Regions from separate parts of the Cryobacterium sp. TMT1-19 genome, predicted to be linked through region 2. Evidence: riboswitches for the same ligand, from Rfam matches in the RefSeq annotation. Region 2 holds a riboswitch; the other holds the start of a gene.
The links. Region 2 has a riboswitch for thiamine pyrophosphate ahead of thiM (hydroxyethylthiazole kinase). Riboswitches for the same ligand answer to the same signal wherever they lie in the genome.
Positions count from the first base shown of each region.

Region 1: another riboswitch for thiamine pyrophosphate. It lies ahead of E3T40_RS10770 (ECF transporter S component); the one in region 2 lies ahead of thiM (hydroxyethylthiazole kinase).

Region 1 covers NZ_SOHB01000039.1:66,557-78,434, forward strand. Annotated here, with positions in the region: gene E3T40_RS10745 (D-alanyl-D-alanine carboxypeptidase family protein) at 1-246, shown strand, start outside; gene E3T40_RS10750 (hypothetical protein) at 277-537, opposite strand; gene E3T40_RS10755 (ATP-binding protein) at 565-1,188, opposite strand; gene E3T40_RS10760 (energy-coupling factor transporter transmembrane protein EcfT) at 1,175-1,957, opposite strand; gene E3T40_RS10765 (ABC transporter ATP-binding protein) at 1,954-3,477, opposite strand; gene E3T40_RS10770 (ECF transporter S component) at 3,488-4,120, opposite strand; TPP riboswitch at 4,158-4,267, opposite strand; gene E3T40_RS10775 (hypothetical protein) at 4,337-4,516, shown strand; gene nhaA (Na+/H+ antiporter NhaA) at 4,628-6,001, shown strand; gene E3T40_RS10785 (hypothetical protein) at 6,442-6,774, opposite strand; gene dinB (DNA polymerase IV) at 6,829-8,049, opposite strand; gene E3T40_RS10795 (TIGR03086 family metal-binding protein) at 8,275-8,838, shown strand; gene E3T40_RS10800 (hypothetical protein) at 8,868-9,047, opposite strand; gene E3T40_RS10805 (hypothetical protein) at 9,367-9,531, opposite strand; gene E3T40_RS10810 (VIT1/CCC1 transporter family protein) at 10,080-11,096, opposite strand; gene E3T40_RS16355 (hypothetical protein) at 11,183-11,497, opposite strand; gene gatB (Asp-tRNA(Asn)/Glu-tRNA(Gln) amidotransferase subunit GatB) at 11,497-11,878, opposite strand, start outside.
Region 2 covers NZ_SOHB01000013.1:3,538-14,225, reverse strand. Annotated here, with positions in the region: gene E3T40_RS03310 (bifunctional hydroxymethylpyrimidine kinase/phosphomethylpyrimidine kinase) at 1-1,192, opposite strand, end outside; gene thiE (thiamine phosphate synthase) at 1,189-1,842, opposite strand; gene thiM (hydroxyethylthiazole kinase) at 1,839-2,645, opposite strand; TPP riboswitch at 2,639-2,732, opposite strand; gene E3T40_RS03295 (hypothetical protein) at 3,225-3,506, opposite strand; gene E3T40_RS03290 (alpha-amylase family protein) at 4,249-5,673, shown strand; gene E3T40_RS03285 (SRPBCC family protein) at 6,348-6,815, opposite strand; gene E3T40_RS03280 (hypothetical protein) at 6,968-7,222, shown strand; gene E3T40_RS03275 (phosphotransferase enzyme family protein) at 7,304-8,095, opposite strand; gene E3T40_RS03270 (hypothetical protein) at 8,181-8,648, opposite strand; gene E3T40_RS16655 (toll/interleukin-1 receptor domain-containing protein) at 8,929-9,375, opposite strand; gene E3T40_RS03260 (hypothetical protein) at 9,753-10,082, opposite strand; gene E3T40_RS03255 (LysM domain-containing protein) at 10,210-10,688, opposite strand, start outside.

The sequences.
Region 1 (11,878 bases), on a different contig from region 2:
ACCGTGCGCACGGCCACGACGACGTACGGCTGGCAGGCTCAGGCGCCGGGCGACGCGGAGGTGATCCTGGAGACGGTGTCGACCGGCCGGGCGGGCAAGACCGTCGGCCGGGTCACGGTGGAGACCGGGGGCACCGAGGTGACGTCGACGCTGGTGCTCGACCGCACGATCAGCGCGCCGGGCCTCGGTTGGCGGCTCCTGCACCCCGCACCGATGATCTCGGCACTGTTCGCCGCTAACCGCTAACCGCGTGCGGCTCCGGCATCGGGCTGCCGGCTACTCGCCCTCGCCGGTCGACTGGTACGGGTCGCTCTCGCCCGCGTCGAACCGGTAGCGCACGTGCACGCGGCCCTGCACATCGCGCACGTCCTCCTCGTCGTACCAGAACAGCGTTTCGACCCCCTCGACGGCGGCCATCATGCTGACCCGGGCGTCATGTTTGCCCTGGATTAGCACCCGGGTGTCGACCTGGCCCGCGAGGGGACCGTCAATGAATTCCGCAGTGTAAACGACATTTTCAGCACCTTGATCAGCCATACCTCCAACCTAGTCCCGGGCACCGACTTACGGGCGTCGGATGTCCGGGGTCCCGGCCAGCCGGATCGTCGCCTGCCGCTCGGGCGCCTCCCGCTCTCGGTAAGCGTCCCAGCCCGCTTCCCACTGGTCCCAGTGCGACCGGAACAGTTCGCCGTCCCGGGCGAGGGCCCGCTGCTTGCGGATGCGGTCGTCGGCGGCCAGCCAGACCCGGATGTCGCTGAGTGGCGCGTGGGCGGCCGCCAGGGTTCCGCAGCCCTCCACGATCAGCGGGCGGGCCGGGTCGACCGGGTGCCATTCTGCCGACTCGCGCCGCTCCCAGTCGTAGCGCCGCCAGGCGGCGGGCCGGCCCAGTCTTCTCGGGGTGAGCACCTGTTCGCCCAGGTGCATGACGGCGGCGTCCAGCCCCTGCCAGCCGGGGTAAACGTCGTCCAGCCGCACCAGGGTGGGCCGGAGCGGTCCCGGCCAGGCGACGACGAGCGCGTCGGCGAGGGTGCTCTTGCCGGCGCCGCTCGGCCCGTCGATGAGAACGACGGGCGCCACCCCGGCGGCGGCAAGGTCGCGAAGCACGGGGGCCAGCAGCATCCGTCGGTCACCGACCGGATCGGGGGCGGCCGGTTCGAGGGCGGCCGTGGGCAGATCAGATGAGGACAAAGTTCCAGCTTCCCGTCGCCACGGAGACGCTCACCGAGAGCAGGGCCACGGCCAGACCGATGCCGACCAGGGCCACCTCGCGCCCCCGGAAGCTGGAGGGGCGGGCCCAGGTGCGCCGCACCGAGGCGCCGAACCCGCGGGCCTCCATCGCGGTCGCGAGTTTGCTGCCGCGCCGGATCGACAGCACCAGCAGGGCGAAGGCCTGGCTGAGCAGCCGTCGCAGGACGCCGCGGTCCGCGATGCCGCGGGCCCGCCGGGCCAGTTCGAGGGCGTGCCAGTCCTCGAGGAACAGGCCGACCAGGCGCAGCCCGGCCAGACCGCCAAGCACGAAGCGGGCCGGCAGTTTCACGACCTGGCCGAGGCCGTCGGCCAGGTCGGTGGGGTCGACGGTCACGAAGAGCACGACCGACGGCAGTCCGATGGCGAGGATGCGCAGGGTCGTGGCGATGGCCAGCTCGAGTGATCCCTCGGTCACGTTCACCAGCCCGAAGGACCAATAGACCGCCCCGGCCGCCTGCCCGTAGAGCAGGGTGGTGACGCCGGCGGTTGGTGCGGCGATCCAGACCGGCAGGGTGCGCACCGCGAAGGCCTTCAGGGACAGCCCGGCCCAGAAGAAGAGCACGAACTCGCAGGCGAGGGCGACGACGGCGGAGACCCAGTCGATGGTGAGGATGAGCACGCCCGCCAGCAGCAGCGCGGCGGCCAGCTTCGCGACCGGGTTGATCCGGAAGATGGCCTGGGTTCCCCGGGCAGGCGTCAGCACGCTCACCGGGACACCGCCGCCCGCGGCGTGACGCTGGGGCCGGCCTGCCCGGTCAGGTGGTACTCCCGGTCAGCCAGGGCGGCCACGAAGTCGGTGTCGTGCGAGACGGCGACCACCGCGGTGCCCTCCCGCAGGAGTTCGTCGAGCAGGGCCACGATCTCCCGCCAGGTGCGCAGGTCCTGGCCGAAGGTGGGCTCGTCGAGCATGAGCAGCCGTGGCTGGGTGGCCAGCACGGTGCCCACCGACAGCCGACGTTTCTCGCCGCCGGAGAGGGTGAACGGGTTCGCCTCGGCCAGGTGGTCCAGGCGCAGGCGCTGCAGCACCTCGTCGACCCGGGCATTGATGTTCGCCTTTGGCCGTTTGAGGGCGCGCGGCCCTACGGCGAGTTCGGCCCGCACTGTGGCCGCCACGAACTGGTGCTCCGGGCTCTGGAACACGGTGCCGATGCGGGTGAGCAGCTGGCGGGACTTCCAGCGGATCGGTTCCTCGTCGGCCCCGTCGGCGAACTCCGGGCTCGCGAGCACCGCTCCCCCGGCCGGTTTCAGCAGGCCGGCGAGGGTGAGCATCAGGGTCGATTTGCCGGCGCCGTTCGGACCGGTGACTGCCAGAGCGGTGCCGGCGTGCACCGTGAGGTCGATGTCCCGGGCGAGCACGTCGGCGCGCGTGCGTGCGATCGCGAGGCCGGGCGTGCGGAGCAGAGGAACCGAGCCGGGCGCCGACGCCGAGCGGGTCTCGCCCCGCGATGAAGCCAGACCGTTGCCCCGCCCGGGCACCCAGACACCCGCGGCCGCGAGCCGTTCCCCCTGCCTGGTCAGCACGTCGTCGGGATGGCCGTCGGCCAGCACTCCCCCGGCCGCGTCGAGCACGATCACCCGGTTCACAAGGTTCTGCCAGACGGCGACCCGATGTTCGATCACGATGAACGTCGCCGCGGAGTTCTCGAGCACGCGGGCAACGGAATCGCGCACATCCAGCACGCCTCCAGGGTCGAGATTCGCTGTGGGTTCGTCGAGCAGCAGCAGCCCCGGCCGCATCGCCAGCACCCCAGCGAGGGCGAGGCGCTGCTTCTGTCCGCCCGACAGCGACGACGTCGGATGGCAGAGCGGCAGGTCCAGGCCGACCATGTCCAGAGCGTCGCTCACCCGGCGCCAGATCTCCTCGCGGGGCACCCCCAGGTTCTCGCAGCCGAAGGCGACGTCGTCGCCCACCCGCGCCAGGATCACCTGGGAGTCAGGGTCCTGCAGCAGCAGCCCGGCCTGGCCTCGCGCGGCGGTCGGCCCGGCGCCGTTCACAAGCAGCTGACCGCGCTGCTCGCCCTCCTCGTCGCCGCCGAGAACCCCGGCGAGGGCGTGCAGCAGAGTCGATTTGCCGGCCCCGGAAGCGCCGAGCAGCAGCACGCGCTCGCCCGGCTCGATTCGCAGGTCGAGGCCGTCGACGGCCCAGCCCCGCCGCCCGGCATGCCGCCATCCCCAGCCGCGGGCCACGACGGACGCGCCCGAGACGGATGCCGCTGCTGCCGGTGTCATCGCCGTCCCCCTAGACCTGGGTGCGGTTCGATCGCCCGGCGGCGAACCGCGACAGAGCGCCGGTGCGGGCGAGGCCACGCATGGCCAGCCAGGACAGCAGTCCGGCCACGACAATGCCGGAGACGATCGAGGAGGCTGTGTAGATGGTGATGAAGGGAACGGCCGATCCGGGGTACCAGAGCAACAGGTCGTTGACGGCGAGGGCAAGGCCGGCGCCCGCGCCGGCGAGCAGGGCCGCGACGAGGCGGTAGTTGGCGTAGAAGAACAGCGCGAAGACCAGCTCCGCGCCGAGACCCTGCACCAGGCCGGACACCAGAATGGTGGCCCCCCAGGCGGTGCCGCCGACCAGGGTCGACACGACCGCCGCCAGCAGCTCGGTGTAGAGCGCGGCGCCGGGTTTGCGGATGATGAGGCCACCGAGCACACCGGCGAACAGCCATCCGCCGCCCAGGAGAGCCTGCAGGCCCGGCAGCAGCGGAGTGAGCACGCCGCTGAGCGGGTTGTATGCCTGGTTCCAGACGACGAAAATCAGCCCGCTGGCCACGCCGATGACACTGGCGATTACGATGTCGACGACCCGCCACCGGAAGTTACGCGGCCGGCGGGACGTGGTGGAGGTAAGAAGGGTGGTTGTTGCGTGCACTTTTTGTGCCCTTTCCGTAGATGGTTCCAGGGCACGGGAACGAGAAAATCTGCCTCCCTGCGCTGGCATGATCCAGATCAGGTTCGACGGTCGAAGCTTCAGAAGCTTCCTCTCAGCCCGGTTGACCGGACTCCCGTGTTCGTATTAAGTATAGACCTCGGCCTAGACTCGCGGGATGGAGTCCTCGCCTCGCCCCCGCATCACTGTCGGGCGCGAATGACGTTCACCGTTCCCCTGATCCTCGCCGGGCTGTTGCTTCTGTTGCTGCGCCACTTCATTTTGCGGCGACGACGGATGCGACGCGGGCTACCCGTGCGCGGACCCTGGCACATCCCCCGCAGCTGGCGGGAAGAGCCGGGCTCCCGCCAGCGGATGGGCCGCTGGCGGTGTAGCTAGCGCGGGCGGCGTTGAGCGCCCGAACGCGGTACGCTCGAAGTGGTGAGTCGGGAAGTCTGGTCGACAGCAATGTTCGTGTGCCACAAAATCCTGATTGACTGAGGCTCGTCCATGCCGAAACCATCACCTCTTCCTCCCACCCCGAAACTGAACGTCTTTCGCCGCAGCAGCTATCCCGAGTACCTGCACGTCTCGACGATCCTGCGCAAAGAGACCGTGGGCGGCGCTCTCCTGCTGGTGGCGACGGTTCTCGCGCTAATCCTGGCCAACACCGGGGCCTCCGATTTCTACTATGCGGTGCGGGACTTTCAGATCGGCTACGAGCCGTGGCACCTCAATCTGAGCCTCGGCGCGTGGGCCGCCGACGGACTCCTGGCGATCTTCTTCTTCATTGCCGGGCTCGAACTCAAACGTGAGTTCGTCGCCGGCGATCTGCGCACCTTCAGCCGCGCGGTCGTCCCGGTCGCCGCGGCCGTCGGCGGCGTCATCGTTCCTGCTGTGATCTTTACCGCGATCGCGTTCAGCTCGGGGCCGGAAATGCTGCGCGGCTGGGCCATCCCCACCGCAACCGACATCGCCTTCGCCGTGGCCGTGCTCGCCGTGATCGGCTCCAAACTGCCCAGCGCCCTGCGCATCTTCCTGCTGACCCTGGCCGTGGTCGACGACCTGCTCGCCATCGCCATCATCGCCTTCTTCTATTCCGGCGACCTCCAGCCCGTTCTACTGCTGCTCGCCATCGTGCCGCTGGGCCTCTTCGCCTTTCTGGCGCACAAGTACTCCTACCTGTTCGGCACCACCAGGTGGGCCGCGGGCACCGTTCTGCTGCCGCTCGGCCTCGCCACCTGGGCTCTCGTGCACGGCTCCGGCATCCACGCCACGGTGGCCGGAGTGCTGCTCGGCTTCGCCGTGCCCGTGCTGCGCAGCCGACGTAGCGGCGGACCCGACGCCGGCCCGGGCCTGGCGCAGAACCTCGAGCACCGCATCCGCCCGCTCTCGGCCGGTTTCGCCGTGCCGGTCTTCGCTTTCTTCTCCGCCGGGGTCACGATCGGCGGCGTGTCAGGCCTGACCACGGCCCTCACCGACCCGGTCGCGATCGGAATCGTCGTCGCTCTGGTGGTGGGAAAGCCGGTGGGCATCCTGCTCGCCACCGTACTGGTCACCAAGACCACCCGGGGCGCCCTCGACCCGGATCTGGCCTGGGTGGATGTGATCGGCGTCGGCATGCTCGCCGGTGTCGGCTTCACGGTGTCGCTGCTGATCAGCGAGCTGGCTTTCGGGCAGGGCAGCCCGCATGACGACCACGCCAAAGTGGCCATCCTGACCGGGTCGCTGCTGGCGGCACTACTCGCGACCGTGGTGCTGCGGAGCCGCAACCGGCATTACGGACGCATCGCCGACAAGGAGGCGCTCGACGCCGACAACGACGGCGTCCCAGACGTGTTCGAGGCCGATCCGGCTCGCGACGAGCGGTTCGGCGGGCACTGACAGGGCCGGAGCGCACCCAGCCGTCCAACTCCCTCAGCCGGAGTGTCTGCTGGTCGTCACGGGCGGAACGCCGTGCCCGGCGCCGAACCAATTCGACGGAAATTCATCGATCAACACCCGTTTTTGAGCCCAAACGCGCCGCTGAGGGCACAATCTCCGTCGAATTTGTTCGGGACGGATGTACCGCAGGTCCTTGGGCTCGAATGACGCGGCGGTTGGAGTGCACGTTCATCCACCTCGTCGCTGTCCGCGCGCAAACGTGCGTCGGAATCAGGAACAAGCGCCGCAGAACCCCCGATCCGCAGACCCCTATCACCCTCGGCCATGGAGACTCACTCATCTAGCTGGCCCACGGGCACTGATAGGGCCGGAGCGCAGTCAGCCGCCCGACATCCTCAGCCGGAGTGGCTGGGCGACCGGGCGGTTGGTCGCACTCGCTGCTAGCGTTTGAGGGCGCGGACGACGCGGGAGATCGCCTTGCCGGCCACGCAGAGGAACGGGATGCCGACCGCGAGCAACGAGATGACGTTGGGCTCGAAGCGCACCGTCGTGCCCGATTTGACGTAGGCGCCGATCGGCAGGGATGCTCCGCCGCCCCCGCCGCCGGACCCGCTGCCGGTGGCGGCGGAGTCACCCTCGCCACCGCCGAAGCCGTAGTAGACGAGAGCAACGGGAATCAGGGTGACGCCGTCCACCTGGACCGGATCACCGTAGGCCGACCTGACGCCGGCGGTACGAGAGATATCTGCGAGCTTCTCTGGAAGGCTAGTCATGGATTCAGGCTACCCCCTGTCTGGTTTGCGGTTGCCTGATCAGTGGTGGCCTGGTCAGGGTTTGTCCGGATCCAGCAGCGACGCCGGGCGCACCATGCCGCGCCCAAACCTTGCGGTAACCGAGTCCACGGCCCGTTCGGCTCCCCGCCAGTCGTCGTCAGGGTCCCAGAGGCCGGCGCCACTGCCGTCGCCATCGCTGAGCTGCTCAACGCGCACGCCGATGAGGCGCACCCGGATGCCGGACGCCGCCAGCGCGTCGAAGCTGGCGGCCACCTCCTCGTAGATCCGGCGTCCGACGCTGGTCGGTTCCGACAGGGTGCGGGAGCGGGTGACGGTGCTGAAGTCGGTGTAGCGCACCTTGAGCACCACGCCGCGGCCGACGAGGCCGGCGCGGCGCAGCCGGGCAGCCACCGCGACGGACTGCCGTAGCAGTTCGCTGCGGAGCCGCGCGACATCCGTCACGTCAAATTCGAACGTGACCTCGTGGCCGACGCTCTTCTCCTCGTGTTCCACCGTGACCACCCGAGGGTCCCTCCCCCAGGCCAGCTCGTGAAGCTTGCGGCCGGCGGCCTCGCCCACGCACTTCTGCAGCACGGCGAGGGGGGTGCGGGCGAGGTCGCCGATCTGACGCAGGCCCTGCCCGAGCAGCGCCTGCTCGGTCGTGGCGCCGACCCCCCACAGGGCGCCGACAGGCAACGGATGCAGGAACGCGAGCGTGTCTTCGGCGGGGATCACGAGCAGGCCGTCGGGTTTTGCCCGGCCCGACGCCATCTTGGCGACGAACTTCGTGCTCGCCGCTCCGACCGAGCAGGTGAGCCCGGTTTCGGACTTGACCCGGGCCCGGATCTTCGCGCCGATCTCGGCCGGGGAGCCGTGCAGACGGCGGGCACCCGCCACATCGAGGAAGGCCTCGTCGATGCCGAGCTGCTCGACCAGCGGCGTGAAATCTTCGAAGATGCGCATCACCCGGTCCGAGTATTCTTTGTACCGGCCCATGTGCGGTTCGAGCACCACCGCCGCCGGGCAGCGCCGCAGGGCGAGCGCCATGGGCATGGCCGAATTGACGCCGTAGCGTCGGGCCACGTAGTTCGCCGCCGTGACCACCGAGCGTCCGGACCGGTGTCCCACGATCACCGGGAGGTGCACCAGTTCGGGGTGATCGAGCAGTTCCACCGACGCGAAGAACGCGTCCAGGTCGATGTGGAGCAGGGTCGCGGAGCTGTCGTCGACCGCATCGGTCGAGACCGTGCGATCGCTGCCATCCTGCCTGCTCATGCGTCCTGCCTGCTCATGGAGAGACCCTAACCCGGACCGGCGACAGCCCGCGACCGATTCCGCGACGGGAGAACGTGAACAGCGCCGGGGCGGAATGCACGGTGACGGAATGCACGGTGACGGAATGCACGGTGACGGAATGCACGGTGACGGAATGCACGGTGACGGATGCCGGTTGTAGCGTTGCAGGGGCATCCGTTCCACCCGTTCTACCGAAGGAGTCCCATGACGTATGACTGGCTTGCGCTGCAGAAACAGGCCGCCGAGGAGTTCGGGGCCCGCGTCGACATGATCACCGACTGGGCCGCCGCCACACCGGACACCGAGTGGACCGTGACCGAGTTGGTGCGCCACGTGGTGCTGGAACAGCAGTGGGTCCCCGCGCTGCTGCGCGGCCTCTCGGTGCTCGACGCCCGGCGCTCACTCACCCCGCTGGGCCCGGACCTCGCGAAGGAATGGGCCATCTATTCGGCGCTGGCGGCCGCAGCCTGGGCAACGACCCCGGCCGACGCACCGGTGACCCTGTCGTATGACACGGTGACGGCATCCGACTACCTGCGCGAGCAGGTCTCCGACGTCACGATCCATTCCTGGGACCTGGCGCGGGCAACGGCCGCCGACGAGTCCCTCGACCCGGCCCTGATCGAGGCGGTCTGGACGGTGTTCGAGCCCCAGCGGGACACCCTCGAGGCCAGCGGCCTCTTCGCCTCCCCGGTACCATCCGACGAGAACGCGCCGCTGCAGACGCGGCTGCTCGCCCTGACCGGCCGGGATCCGCGCCGGCCGTAGCCCGCGGGCTGCACCTGCCAGGCCTGGTGCTACCGGCTCTCCTTTTCCGCGCCGGCAATGCGTTGGGCGATGTAGATCGGAACGATCGACACCAGCACCAGCACCACGGCGATGACGTTGACGTTCGGTGCCTGGCTGGGGCGAAACAGGGTGTCCAGAATCCAGATCGGCAGCGTCTTGACGCCCGCCCCCGCGGTGCGCACCGTCACCGTCTGGTAGAGCGAAACGGAGCACGGTGATGATGTTATCGAGCGTCCAGGACCGTGTGATGGTGCCCGTGAAGCTGTCGACTGTCCACAGAGAGGTGATCAGCGGGGCGGCGAGGGCAACGATGTAGATCAGGCCGAGCCAGAGCAGAGGGGTGGACAGCCTCAGCGTCAGGCGAAGCCGCGGATGCCGGCTCAGCGTGATCGAACCCCGCCGGGCGAGCGTGTCCCGGTGCGGCGGCACCGGCATCCGTTGCCCCGGCGACGCCGTGTCACCCGTCATGATTCCTCCGATTCGGCTCGGCCGGATGGGGATGCCGCGCTAACCCTTGATCTCCTGCCAGGCGGTCGTCCAGTCGGAGTAGTCGGTGCACTTCACGTCGGTGCGGCCGTCGAGGCAGTTTTCAATGGGAGTGGACCAGTACCAGATCTGCGCCGCGTACTCCTCGTCGCCGGCGTGGGAGATCTCGCACTGGTCGGGGTTCACCGTGAAGTCGCAGGCGCTCTCGTTGCCGCCCAGCCCGGAGCACCCGTCGCGGCCGTAGTCGCTTAATTCGGAGATTGTCGCAACACGCCGCCCAGACCGGCTCCCAAACCGGCGTTTCCCCAAAAATCTCCGTAATACCGTGAGGACGGATGCGGGTGGCGCGCCCCATGACGGATGCCCGAAACAAACCCCGCAGCGAGCACCACTCCTCCTCTGCAATATGAGTTTGATCAAGTTATCCACAGGGCGCTGACGGTCGCCGACCTGGGGCATCGAATGTCAGTGGGTACCCGTAACGTCTCCCTCATGAAGCCCATTTATAGCGAGCAGTCCGAGACCCGGTGGAGCTCCGTGCCCCTGCCCGGCAGAACCCTGCAGTGGACCTCACCGACCGGGCGCACCCTCCTCAGCGAACCGGCCACGAACATCCGTGCACCGGAAAAAGGGCCGAATCGGAGCCGGCCGTGCGGCAGGCGCACACGAAGGAACCCCGGCGCCGTTCTGAGCGGAATTGCGGCCACCTCAAGCACGGCGACTCGGGAGCAGCGTTAGGCGATCGAGGTTCCGAAGATAAGACCCAGCAGATAGGTGACGCCGGCAGCACCGAAACCGATGATGAGCTGACGGATGGCGCGCCGCCAGGGCGGCCCGCCCGAGAGCAGCCCGACGATGGCGCCAGTGGCCAGCAGGGCGAGCCCCACGAGCACGGCTGCCGCGATGACCGCGGTGATCCCGTCGAGGCCGAACAGATACGGCAGCACCGGCAGGATCGCCCCGGAGGCGAAGAAGCAGAAGCTCGACGTGGCCGCTCCGATTCCCGTGCCGATGGCTTCGTGCTCGTCGACCGCCGGAGCCAGGCCGCCGGTCTTCTTGACGTCGATCGGGCCGGTCGCGATGGCCACCGTGCGCAGAACCTCGCGTGCATGGATCTCCGCTTTCTCCGGGGGCATCCCCTGCGCGCGATAGACCAGGGTCAGTTCGTTCGCAGCCAAATCGAGATGGGCCAGCACATTCCGGGACGCCGGATTCGGCGTTGAGGCTTCGAGCAGCTCACGCTGGGACCGTACCGAGACATATTCGCCGGCACCCATCGAGAGTGCCCCGGCGAGGAGACCGGCGATACCGGTGAAGAGGATCGTGGCGGCGGGCACTCCGGTGGCGCCGATGCCCAGCACCAGGGCCAGGTTGCTGACGAGGCCGTCGTTGATCCCGAAGACCGCGGCTCTGAACGTGCCAGCCAGCCGCTGCCGGCCGCGAGCGGCCAGCCCACGCACGACCTCCTCGTGGATGCGCTCGTCGGCGGCCATGGTGTCTGTGGCGTCGGCATCGGCGTCATACGGGGAGCGGGCCTCGGCACGCTGGGCGAGGGCAAGCACGAACACCGATCCGAACCTGCGGGCCAGGAACCCCAGGAAACGGGTGCGGATCGCGCCCCGGCGCGGGGCTCCGACCTGGTCACCGAGAAGGTGCCGCCAGTGCTGTTCGTGGCGCCCCTCGGCGTCGGCCAGAGCCAGCAGGATCTCGCGCTCCTCGCCGCTACGGCGTCCGGCGAGGTCGCGGTACACCGTCGCTTCGGCCCGTTCGTCTGCCAGGTAGCGGCGCCAGCGACGGATGTCCCGCGCGGTCGCCGGGCGCTCCTGCTCCACGACGGTTACGCCTCGGGGGCGGCTTCGAGCGAGCTCTGCGCCACCCGAGCCGACGCGTGCGGGCCAGAACCGTCGAGACCGTAGAAGGGTTCGTCGAACTCCACGATCCATACGGTTTCCCGTCCGGAAACGGGGGCGTAGAGGGCCGCGCCCTGGAGTTCTCCGGCCGCCACAATCACGCCGCTCGGGTCTTCGGCGTCGGCGTCCGGATACCGACCACGGTCCAAGCGCACCACGACCTGCGCTCCCACACCGAGGGCACCCGGCTGGGAACCGGGGTACCCGTCGGCGGCAGGTTGGCGCGTGTTCCGCAGGCCCATTACTCGGCCGATCCGGCACGCTCGAGCACGAGCTCGCGCACGCGGGCGGCATCCGCTTGTCCGCGCATGGCCTTCATAACGGCGCCGATCACGGCTCCGGCCGCCTGAACCTTGCCGTCGCGGATCTTGGCCAGAACGTCGGGCTGGGCGGCCAGAGCCTCATCGATCGCCGCGATCAGCGCGCCATCGTCCGAGACGACCGCGAGACCGCGGGACTCGACGACCTCGAGCGGAGTGCCCTCGCCGCCGATGACGCCCTCGAGCACCTGCCGGGCCAGGCGGTCGGTGAGCGTTCCGGCCACGACGAGTTCGATCAGTGCGGCGACCTGCGCCGGCTGCACAAGCGAGTCGGCGGACACACCGGAGGCGTTCGCAAGGCGG
Region 2 (10,688 bases):
TGAGGTACGCCGTTGTCGTCTCGCTGGGCTGCACGCCGGCCAGGGTCTCTTCGGCGATCCAGCTGGAGTGCAGGTCGAGTTCGGCGGCGATCGCGCCGTGCGCGCTGGCCGCCCAGAACGCCTGCTCGGTGGCGGTCGGGGCGAGCCGGCTCGCGACGGCCAGCATCCGGGCGTAGTCGCGCAGGTACAGGGCATCCTGGGCGAGGTACCAGATGAAGGCGTCCCGGTTCAGGGAGCCGTCCCCGAGCGCTTGGATGAACGGCAGCTCGTCGGTGTCGGTGCGGATGTCACGGATGTCGTGCCACCATTCCTCGGCGACCTGGGCCGGGCTGGGGCTGGTGTGCAGGCCGCCGCGCTGCCACAGGCCGGCAAAATGCTGGATCGGTCCGTGGCCAGAGCCGACCTGCAGGTCGCCAGAGTGGGCGATGCTCTCGGTCAACCATAGTTTCGCCTCGGCTACCGCGTCCCCCCAATCTGCCAGGCTCGGCCCCGCCATGCCGGCCCGAGCCGCTACCCGGGTCGCGACAGCGGAGGAGAAAGAACACCCGGTTCCGTGGGTGTTCGGGGTGTCGATCCGCAGCCCGGGGAACTCCCGCACGGTGTGGGCGCCGACGAGGGCGTCTGGTACGAGGTCACCGGCGAGGTGTCCGCCCTTGGCCAGCACGAGGACCCCGTACGTCTCGGCGACGTGCTGCGCCTGGCGCAGCACCGCCGACCAGCTGGTCGCCACGGGAGAACCGACAAGGATGGCCAGCTCCGGGATGTTGGGCGTCACCAGGTGCACGACGCTCAGCAGGTCGCGCAGAGCCTCCTCAGCATCCTCGGTGAGCAGGCGGTCACCGCTGGTGGCGATCATCACCGGGTCGAGTACTACGAGCCCAGGCTTCACTTGGCTGAGCCACCCGCTCACGGTGCGGGTGACGTGAACGTCGGCCAGCATCCCGATCTTGACGGCATCGATGTCGACGTCGTCACTCACGGCGTGCAGTTGCTCGCGCAGGAAGGAGACCGGCGGCACGTGCACCGAGCGCACACCGTGGGTGTTCTGCGCGACCAGTGCGGTCACCACGGCCATGCCGTAGCCCCCGTTCGCCGCGATGCTCTTGAGGTCGGCCTGGATGCCCGCTCCGCCGGTCGGGTCGGTACCAGCAATGCTCAGCACGCGAGCGATGCGGGGGGATGCCCCGGTCATGCCGTCGCGCCCCAGGCTGCCCGCAATTCGAGGGCGGCCGGCTCGGGGTGCGGCGCCGCACAGATCGCCGACACCACGGCGACGCCCGCCGCCCCGCACTCACGGAGGGCGGCCAGGTCGTGCAGGCCGATCCCCCCGATGGCCACGGCCGGCAGCGTGCTGACCCCGACCAGGCGAGCGAACTCGGCCAGCCCCAGGGCAGGGGGCGCGTCACTCTTGGTGTGTGTGGCGTGCAGTGCGCCGATGCCGACGTAGTCGATCAGGGCAGGATCCTCGGCCGCGCGGCGCAGCTGGGCATCCGTCGATGCGCTGAGCCCGATCACCGCCTCACCCCCGACGAGGTCGCGCACCGCGCCGACGGGCAGGTCGGATTGCCCGACGTGCACCCCGGTCAGCCGGCGCCCGGCGGCACGGGCGGCCAGAAACACGTCGACCCTGTCGTTCACGATCAGCGCCACGGTGTCGGGCAGCACATCCGCGATGCGCAGCACGGTGTCGAGGAACTCCCGCCCGGCGGTCTCCTTCTCACGCACCTGCACGGCGCTCACGCCTCCGGCAACGGCGTGCCGCACCACGTCCACGATGCTGCGCCCGGCCGCCGCGGCCTGCCCCGAGTCGGTCACCAGGTATAGCGACAGGTCAAGGTTCATCGGAGCACCGCCCGGCGTGCGATGTCCTGCGCGTTGACGGTGGCCAGGGCGTCCACAAAGGCGACAGCGAAGCTGCCCGGACCGGTGGCGGACTCTGCCGCGAGCTCGGCCGCGACGGTGTACACCGTGGCCGCGGCCACCGTGGTGACGAACCTGTCGGCGTCGACCGTGGCGAACGCGGCCATGACCGCGCCGAGGGCGCAGCCCCCGCCGGTGATGCGGGTGAGCAACGGATGCCCGTTGTCGATGCGCACCAGCTCACGGCCATCCGTGATGATGTCGACAGGACCGGAGACGGCGATCACCCCACAGGTCATCCCGGCCAGCGCGTACGCCGCGGCCAGGGCGGCATCCACCTCGTCGGATGAATCCACCCCGCGGCCGCCGGATCCGGCGCCTGCCAGCGCAATTATCTCCGACGCGTTTCCGCGCACCACCGTGGGTCGCAGGTCGCGAAGGGCGAAGGCCAGCGGCGTGCGCACGGGCAGGAAACCGACGGCAACGGGGTCGAGCACCCACGGTGTTCCAGCATCGTTCGCGGCTGTGACGGCCTCGAACATCGCGTCGCGTTGTTCGGCGGTGGGCGTGCCGAGATTGACGAGCAGCCCAGATGCGATCCGCGCGAACGCGCCCGCCTCGCCCGGAATGTCGACCATCGCGGGCGCCGCACCGAGCGACAGCAGCACGTTAGCGGTGAAGTTCACAACGACGCTATTGGTGAGGCACTGCACGAGGGGAGGGCGGGCCCGCACCTCGTCAAGCGCTGAACAGGTGAATGAAATAAGTTCTTCTGGCGTGCGCATTTGCGCGACATCCCTTCGCTAGTACTAACTAGATCAGGTTCAACGGGTGTTATCTCAGCTCCAGATGGAGCACCCCGTGTCACTTGGCTTATGAACCAGCGTATCGCAGCGCCTTCGTTCTAATTCATGGTTGGACGCGGCCAACATCTTGGCAACTGGCCGACGGAACGAGGCCATTGCGCGAGCGCACCAAGAGCTGGCCGAGCGTCTCGTATTCCATAGGCGGCGGATTCATCGTTAGTTGCGAGACACCGAGAATTAGATGACTGATGCTGCCCGGGGATGCGTCAGGACGCCTCACCCTGGTCTCAGAAGCTTCCCTACGGTCGGCCAGCCAGGATCGTGGCTACCTCGCTGTTGGCTTTGAAGTGAGCAAGCGCGTCAGCAGAGAGCAACCGGATGACGTAAACAATTCGGCGCCGTTCGCTTTCAGAACCGTTGAGGATGTTCTCGTGGTGAGCCACTCTGTTTCGGAAATCTCGCAGCGCGGCCGATGCGTCAAACTGCGTTGATCCGCGCCCGCTCGACGTTGCCTCGGGCGATCTTGTAGACGTCGCGCGAACGGCCGGTGGCCCCGTCCTATCTCATCACAACGGGAAACAATGTCATCAGTGTGGCCGAATCCGTCCAGTGCGCGTCACCAGGGAGAGTTGCCGCTGCAAGCTGGCGATCGCACGCATTGCGCAGACCGACTTCCAGATGGCTCAAATCGTGCAAGAAAGCCGCGCTCAGCTTTGCGTTCCACTCATAGAGCTCAAGCGCTCGTGAGCGAGATCGGCCGGCGGCCGCGAGGTAGGTGGAGAACCGGCCAATGCTGAGCCATTCCTCTATCCAGTGCCCCTCGCTCGATGTCGTTGCCACGGGGCGCCCTCCAAGCTAAGACTGTAATGTAAGCCCTTGATGACCGCTGTCTCATGTTACTTGGGCCACGAATTGGGAACTCCGGTACTTCGCCTTGGCGGACCCGGAGTTTTTCATTTGTCCTGCACTTTGCCAGTCGCACCAGCCCTTCAGCGACGCCCTGCGCAGCGTTTGGCCGTGGCGCCTGTCGCGCGCCAGGAAACGAGGTGCCGCGAACTCGTCCCACCGATTCAAATAGTCAGCTCGAAGTGCACCAGGATGGCGATCCCTGCCGGATGAGGTTCACCGTGGCGTGGTGTCCAGCATGGCGCTATTCCCGCGACGCGCACCCGCGATACCCGTGCGCACAGTGACGCATTTCGCATGGAGACGGTGCCCAAGTTGAGGTGGACCGCCGAGAAGCCCTCGGCGCGACCCGGCTACTAAGCTTCGCAATGCGCCTTCGCAGGAGGACGACCTGGTTCAGAGCGCTCCATTCGATCTCTTCGCCGAACTTGGCGATTCGGGCCCAACCCGGCCCGGCAGCAGCGGACCCTCTTGAGGGTTTCGATGGGTGGTCTTAGGGGGCTGGCGCACAATTCCTCGGCATGCGCTTGCACTATTGCAAACGCTTGCAGTAGCGTAACTCGAGGGTCTAGTACCTCGTTTACCGGGTTCCGCTTCCGCGGCCCGCTCGCAATCGCCCGTTCCCAATGAAGCGCGTCGGCGTGGTCCGCTGGCGCGCGCGACAAGGAGTTTCATCGTGCGCAGATCAACCCGTCCGTTGTTTGCAGCGGTGGCCGGCCTGGCCCTAGTCCTGACCCTGAGCCTCGATGTAGGAGTGACAACGCCCCGGGCGGATGCGAGTCCGCCGGGTGCCAAGGACGTCACGGCGACGCTCTTCGAGTGGTCCTTCGCATCGGTCGCCCGGGCCTGCACGAATACCCTCGGTCCCAAGGGGTATGGATTCGTCGAGGTCTCGCCGGCCCAGGAGCACATCCAGGGCTCGCAGTGGTGGACCTCCTACCAGCCGGTCAGCTACAAGATCGCCGGGCGACTCGGCAACGAGGCCGCATTTTCGAGCATGGTCAGCACCTGCCACACCGCCGGTGTCAAGGTCGTGGCCGACGCGGTGATCAACCATATGAGCGCGGGTTCCGGCACGGGCACGGGGGGCACCGTCTACAGCAAGTACGACTACCCGGGCTACTACCAGAACCAGGACTTCCACTCCTGCCGGACCCCGATCACCAACTACAGCGACCGCTCCAACGTGCAGAACTGCGAGCTCGTCGGCCTCGCCGATCTCAACACGGCGAGCACCTACGTGCAGTCCACCATCGCGGCGTACCTCAACCACCTCAGCGCCCTCGGCGTCGACGGTTTCCGGATCGACGGCGCCAAGCACATGGCCGCGGCCGACCTCTCCGCCATCAAGGCAAAACTGACCAACTCGAGCGTCTACTGGGCGCAGGAGGTCATCGCCGGCGGGAACGAGGCGGTCCAGCCGGGCGAATACACCTCGACCGGCGATGTCGACGAATTCCGTGGGGCCTTCGACCTCAAACGCATGTTCACCAGCGACAAGATCGCCTACCTGAACACATGGGGCGAGTCCTGGGGCTATCTCGCGAGCAACAAGGCGCGGGTCTTCGTAGACAACTGGGACACCGAGCGCAACGGCTCGACCCTCAGCTACAAGGACGGCAACACTTACACGCTCGCGAACATCTTCATGCTCGCCTGGCCCTACGGCTCGCCCAACGTGTACTCGGGCTATGAATTCACCAACACGGATGCCGGCCCGCCGACTGGCGGCACGGTCAACGCCTGCTACAGCGACGGCTGGAAGTGCCAGCACGCCTGGCGGCAGATCGCGAACATGGTCGCCTTCCGCAATACCGTGACGGGCACCTCGGTGACGAACTGGTGGTCTAACGGCAACAACGCGATCGCCTTCGGTCGGGGGAGTGGGGGCTTCGTCGTGATCAACCACGAGGGTGGCGCGATCAGCCAGACGTTCAAGACCTCCCTGCCCGCAGGAAGCTACTGCGACGTCCAGCACGGCGACCCCGGCGCGGGCGGCTCCTGCTCGGGCCCAAGCTACTTCGTCGCCGCTGACGGAACCTTCACCGCTACCGTGGGCGCCGGCGACTCGATCGCCCTGCACGCCGGAGCCCGCACGTAAGTGGATAGCCAACGCCATAGCTAGGGCTTCCGCGGCCTCGATGACTGGCCAACACCGACATGCATTCCGTCTCCACGTGGCGATCGCGATGTGCGTTGAGGGTCGCCCCGACCATTTCGTCGCGGTCGTACGCGCCAAACACGCGAAAGCGCCGGTTTCAGAGGTCTCGAGTGGCATCGGCATCCAACAGCTCGTGCGGGGTGGCTGGCGTGAATGGGTAGTCGGTGTTGTTTGTCTTTTCCAGCTCATACAGATCGGCCGAGGAGGTCACAGTCAATTAGGAAACGCTGAGTCCGGCAGCCTGAACTCGCGAGAGTGCCTGGCGGAAGTTCGACAGATTTGGCGGATCCGCCAGTTCAAGCCGGGCACTCCAAGATCGGCCGCCGACAGTGAACCCTCGTGCCTCCAAGCCCTCTCACTGTGGATCAACGTCTCGCAACACCAACGATCACCGCAACGACGAGTGCCGAAGGTGCCACGTGGAAGGAAGGCGTCGCGGCGCTGGCGGCTCGTTTGCGTACTCCAGCGGGTGGGAGTAGCTCGTCGTGTGCTGCTGTCTCCCCAGCGGCCCTGTCGCTGCGCCCTCCCGGCCGCACCGTTGGCAGCATCTGGCGAGGCGTACGACCGTGCAGACGGGGGTCTCGGCGTCCGGTCAGGACGTGAGCACCGTCACGTCAAGGGCGGGCGTAGCGCGACGCGAGTTGGCGCAGGGTGGCTTCGATGCCGGCGGCGTTCTGCCGAGGAAAGCCGAGCAGCTCGAAGACCTTGCCCTGCATGGCTGGGACGGTGCTGTAATCGAACGTCTCAGTGACGCGCGTAGACGTGAGCGTGAGCGGCGTGAGTTCCCAGCGCCACCGGTGGCCCGCTGGGTGACGCCATTCCACAAGCCGACCGTCCTCGAAGCGCGTCACCGTGCTGGTGATGCGATACGGGATGCCGAACTGCTTCATCGCTACCGAGAATTGTGCGCCCTGGCTGAGCCGCTGCGGCCCCGACACCGTGTCGCGGACGGTGCCCGAGCCGTCCAGCTCACCGTGACGGTGCGGATCAGCCACCAACGCGAAGACGTCGTCGGCCGAAGCCGGCACCTCGACAGTGCGCGCGACTCGGCGCGGCCCTTGCTCAACCTGTTCAACCGTCATGCTCGCCAGCCTAGGTCGTTCCCAACCGCTACTCCCCCGAAACTTCGGGGCCTCGACGACGTGGCGCCGAATCTGCGTCCGTCGAGGTCCCTCGAACGCCTGCTTCGCAGGTGACTGAGCGCGCCTCCTGAGCAAGTGATTCGGACTAGAGCATGCTCGTAGAATCAGGCTTCCCGAGCATTGCGGAGCGGCCGCAGGCGGCGACCATCTATTGGAGCGATCACATAAAAAACGGCAAATACTGGGCGGTGACTGCAGCCCTCACGGTAGTGCTCGGCGTCGCCTTGTTCACTGCTGAATTCGACGCTCTGGGGAACGGGATCCTTTTCGCTGGCTACGGACTAGCAAGCGGACTTACATACAGGTTCCTGCACACCAAAGCACTCCCACCGGCCACCAAAGGCTGAAGATCGAAGAGGCGCATCGTCGGACTCCTCACCGCGGCGACACCGCAAGTTCCGCAATGAGCCTGGATTTGTGACGAGGTGTCAAACAGTGCTGAGATCGCCCAACGCGGCTTTCAGATTCCGGTCGACTCCGTGGGCGAGCATCCGCTGGTAGGTCGCATCGCCATCAGCCGCCACTGAGCGGATGATGTCGAGTTGCCTCTGCACTCGTTGACGGATGAGCTCCAGAACGTCGCTGGCAGTGCCATCCCACTTGTAGGCCCGAAGGAAGGACTCGAGGCGTGCCCGCCGCTCGCCGAACGCAATGAATCCTTCTTCCAGCACGAGCTGTCGAGCGTGGAGCGGGACCCAGGAGAATGCGACCCAGGCAAGGTCCCCGGCGTGCGTGGTCGGGCCGGCCATGTCCCAGTCCACGAAACCCACCAGTCCGTCTTCATTCCAGACCGCGTTGTAGGGCGCCGCATCGTTGTGACCGATGATCAGGCCCGGCTCCCATACTTGGCCTTCGCGCCACATCGAGCCTGCGGGCGGGACAAAGTCGGCGACTGCTGAGTGGTAGCGCCTGAGCCAGTCGCCGACGTCCAGGAGCGCCTCTTCGCTGTGCGTCCAACGCGGCCACGGGCGGACGTTACCGACGGTCGCACCCTCGAGAAAGCTAACGACAGTCCGACCCTGTGCGTCGGTCCCAAGCGGGCGCGGTGCCCCGATAGACCCTTTGTCGGCCAGATGTTGCAAGAGGGCATTCACGGCCGGGGTCCACGTGCCGGGAACGCGGCGCACGGTTCCATCGATGAGAAGCGCGCCGCCATCGAATCCGCCATCCAGCTTTTCACTCACGTCGCCAAGCTTCGCATGACGCTGCAGGCTTCCCAATCCCGCAGAGGGTGCGACGAAAGGGCCTACGAGCTGCACCAGCTCCGCACCGAAGTCGCCACCCTCCGGGACAAGGTGGAGTCCCTCACCCCTGAGGTTGAGTGAGGTAGGGGCGGTTCGGACGCACTTCCAGTGACACTTGCTGGGGCTCCTGCGGACGGTCGCTCACCCAGACCTGGTAGTGGTTCTCACTGCGTACACCGTACAAGGTGCAAACCCCCGTTTCGGAGAACGCCGTCGGCGGCCACTGGCAGGTGCCCTCCACCGAGAATCTGAGGCCCGCGCCCGTCGCCATGCGCTCCAAGTCGTGGACGCTAACGGGGGTGTCCGTCACCCACCGCCGGGAGATGCTCGGGCACGGGTTCGTGCTCATACACAGAAACTGTTCGCGGCGAACCGCGTCGTTCACCTGCTCCCAGTCGGCGGGGACAGCCAGCTGCGCGGACTGCTCCGCGAGGACTTCGGTGACCCGGTTTTCCAGGGCGAACACCACGAGAAGCGCGGCGACACCCAAGGCCATCAGCCCGGCCGCGACGGCACCCAGAACCTTCACACCATCCCCCAATGAACTCGGCCCCGCCGTGCCTGCAGCGTAGCGCGCAGGATACGCCGTTGGCACTACTTCGCGGGCCCACGCTGCCGGGCGGGAGGCACAGCCGACGCGGCCGTGCACGGCTCACCCCGCAGGTAGGGGCAGGGCAGCACCGCCCGCTGACCCTCCGGCTTACGGGCACGACGCCGATGTCATTAACCGGCCGGTAAGCATTGGCGCTGGTTCATCGGGTTGTTCCTGGTTGGGCCATCGAGGCGTCGTGGAGGCTTGCCACTCAGCGCTACTTGCCGGCCGACTTCATGCTGAGTTCGTCGGCCTCTTCCTCCGTAACGATTCCGACCAGCTCGGCAATCTTCACGACGATGTCTTCCATGGGCTCTTCGGCCGTACTGAATCCACCACGCGACGCGAGTGTCGGGGTGACCTGGTCGAGCTCCTCGAACGTCACCCCGTGCATGACCGGCACTAAGAGGCTCCGGCGCAGCAGAGCGCTGAGCTCGTTGCTCGCAATGCTGCGGTCGGTACGCAGCTTGTCGAGCATGGCGGGCGTCACCAGCACGATCCCCATGCGGGAACTCACCAATCCACGGTCGATGGCTACTCGCATGTCCGTGCCAGGTCGCAGGCTCACCTCACTGAACCACACCGACACGTCTTTTCCGAGGAGCAACTCGTAGACGTCATTCGCGGCCGCCTGACGGTCGGGCCAGGCGTGACAGAGGAACACGTCATTCACCTGAGTCCGTAAGACAGTCGCCGCGCGGACAGACTCCAGGTCGCGCACCTGCTGTTGCGTGTACGAGGCAGTCGACCCGCTGGGCTGCCAAGCCGGACGGGCGACACCACGTCCCCCGCCCCCGCTACTGCCCGACAGGCTCCCACTCCTACGCACAGGCGCGGCCGGTGTGGGGTAGGACGGGTACGACCGAGGCGGCGAGTATGAAGAACGCCCATAGCCGGAGGAGCATGCAGGGCAGTTCGCGCGACCGCTTGCAGTGCGGTGGCCTTCTCTTGGAGCTGTGCATTGAGCCATGTGCTGATGATACTGAAGACCTACGACACCGAGTGGAGCAATGGCCCGTCGGTGCCCGTAAGCCGATCCACCTAAAAAGGGACGTGGTCGGCGAAGGCGATGGCCTCTTGGATCGCCTCGATCCCAAGCACCCAGCACAACCAAACAGCTGACAATGCCAGAATCAGCGCAATCACCGAGGTCGCGATCCTCAACGTTCGGCGTGGCGTCGCAACAATGGAAAAAACGGCTGCAGCTGCAGAAAGCACCGGAATAAGTACAGACACGACCATCACGCCCAGATGCATGGGAATCCGGGCAGCGTAATACGAGCTGGGATAGTCGTCGGGGTCAAAATTGAACCCGGAAACAAATGCAAAGAACGTCGACACCAGCGACAGGCCCAAAAGCGTGAAAGCCATAGCCAGCCATGTGCCCCCGCTCCACTGCTTCCCCATGCCGATCAGTCAACCATGGCTTGAACGGCCAAGTTCCAACGATCGTTGGCGATGCGGGACGACAGCGGCGGTTCATACCTTGGAGCGGCGTTCAGCCCGAGGGCGGCGGGACTGAGGCGCCGCCGCGCAGCGCCACCCGCAGGTTCAGCTCGTCGCCGGCCTGGAACTGGCGGCTGGTGAGCGGGTTGAGGAAGCCGAGGTCGTCGTCCGTGATGCCGAAGCGGTCGGCGATGTCGTTGAGCGTGTCGCCGGCGACCGCACGGTAGGAGAGCGGGGCACCATCGGCTGAAGCGGTGGCACCGCCGGCGCCGAACCGGACGCCGGTATCGACGGCGAGCAGCCCGGGGCGGGTGTCCGGCACGTCCCAGGTGATCGTGCCGACCGCCCGGGGAGTGAGCACGCAGCCGTCAGGATCGGTCGTGGTCGGATCGGTCGCGGTGATGACGGCGGTCAGGTAGTAGCTGGGGTCGCCCCGGGACAAGTCCCTGGGGCCCATGCTCAGCCCAGGCTGATCGGCGTCCGTGGAGAGGTTGCCGAACGAGAAGCTGTCCGTGTCGGCCAGGCAGGTCG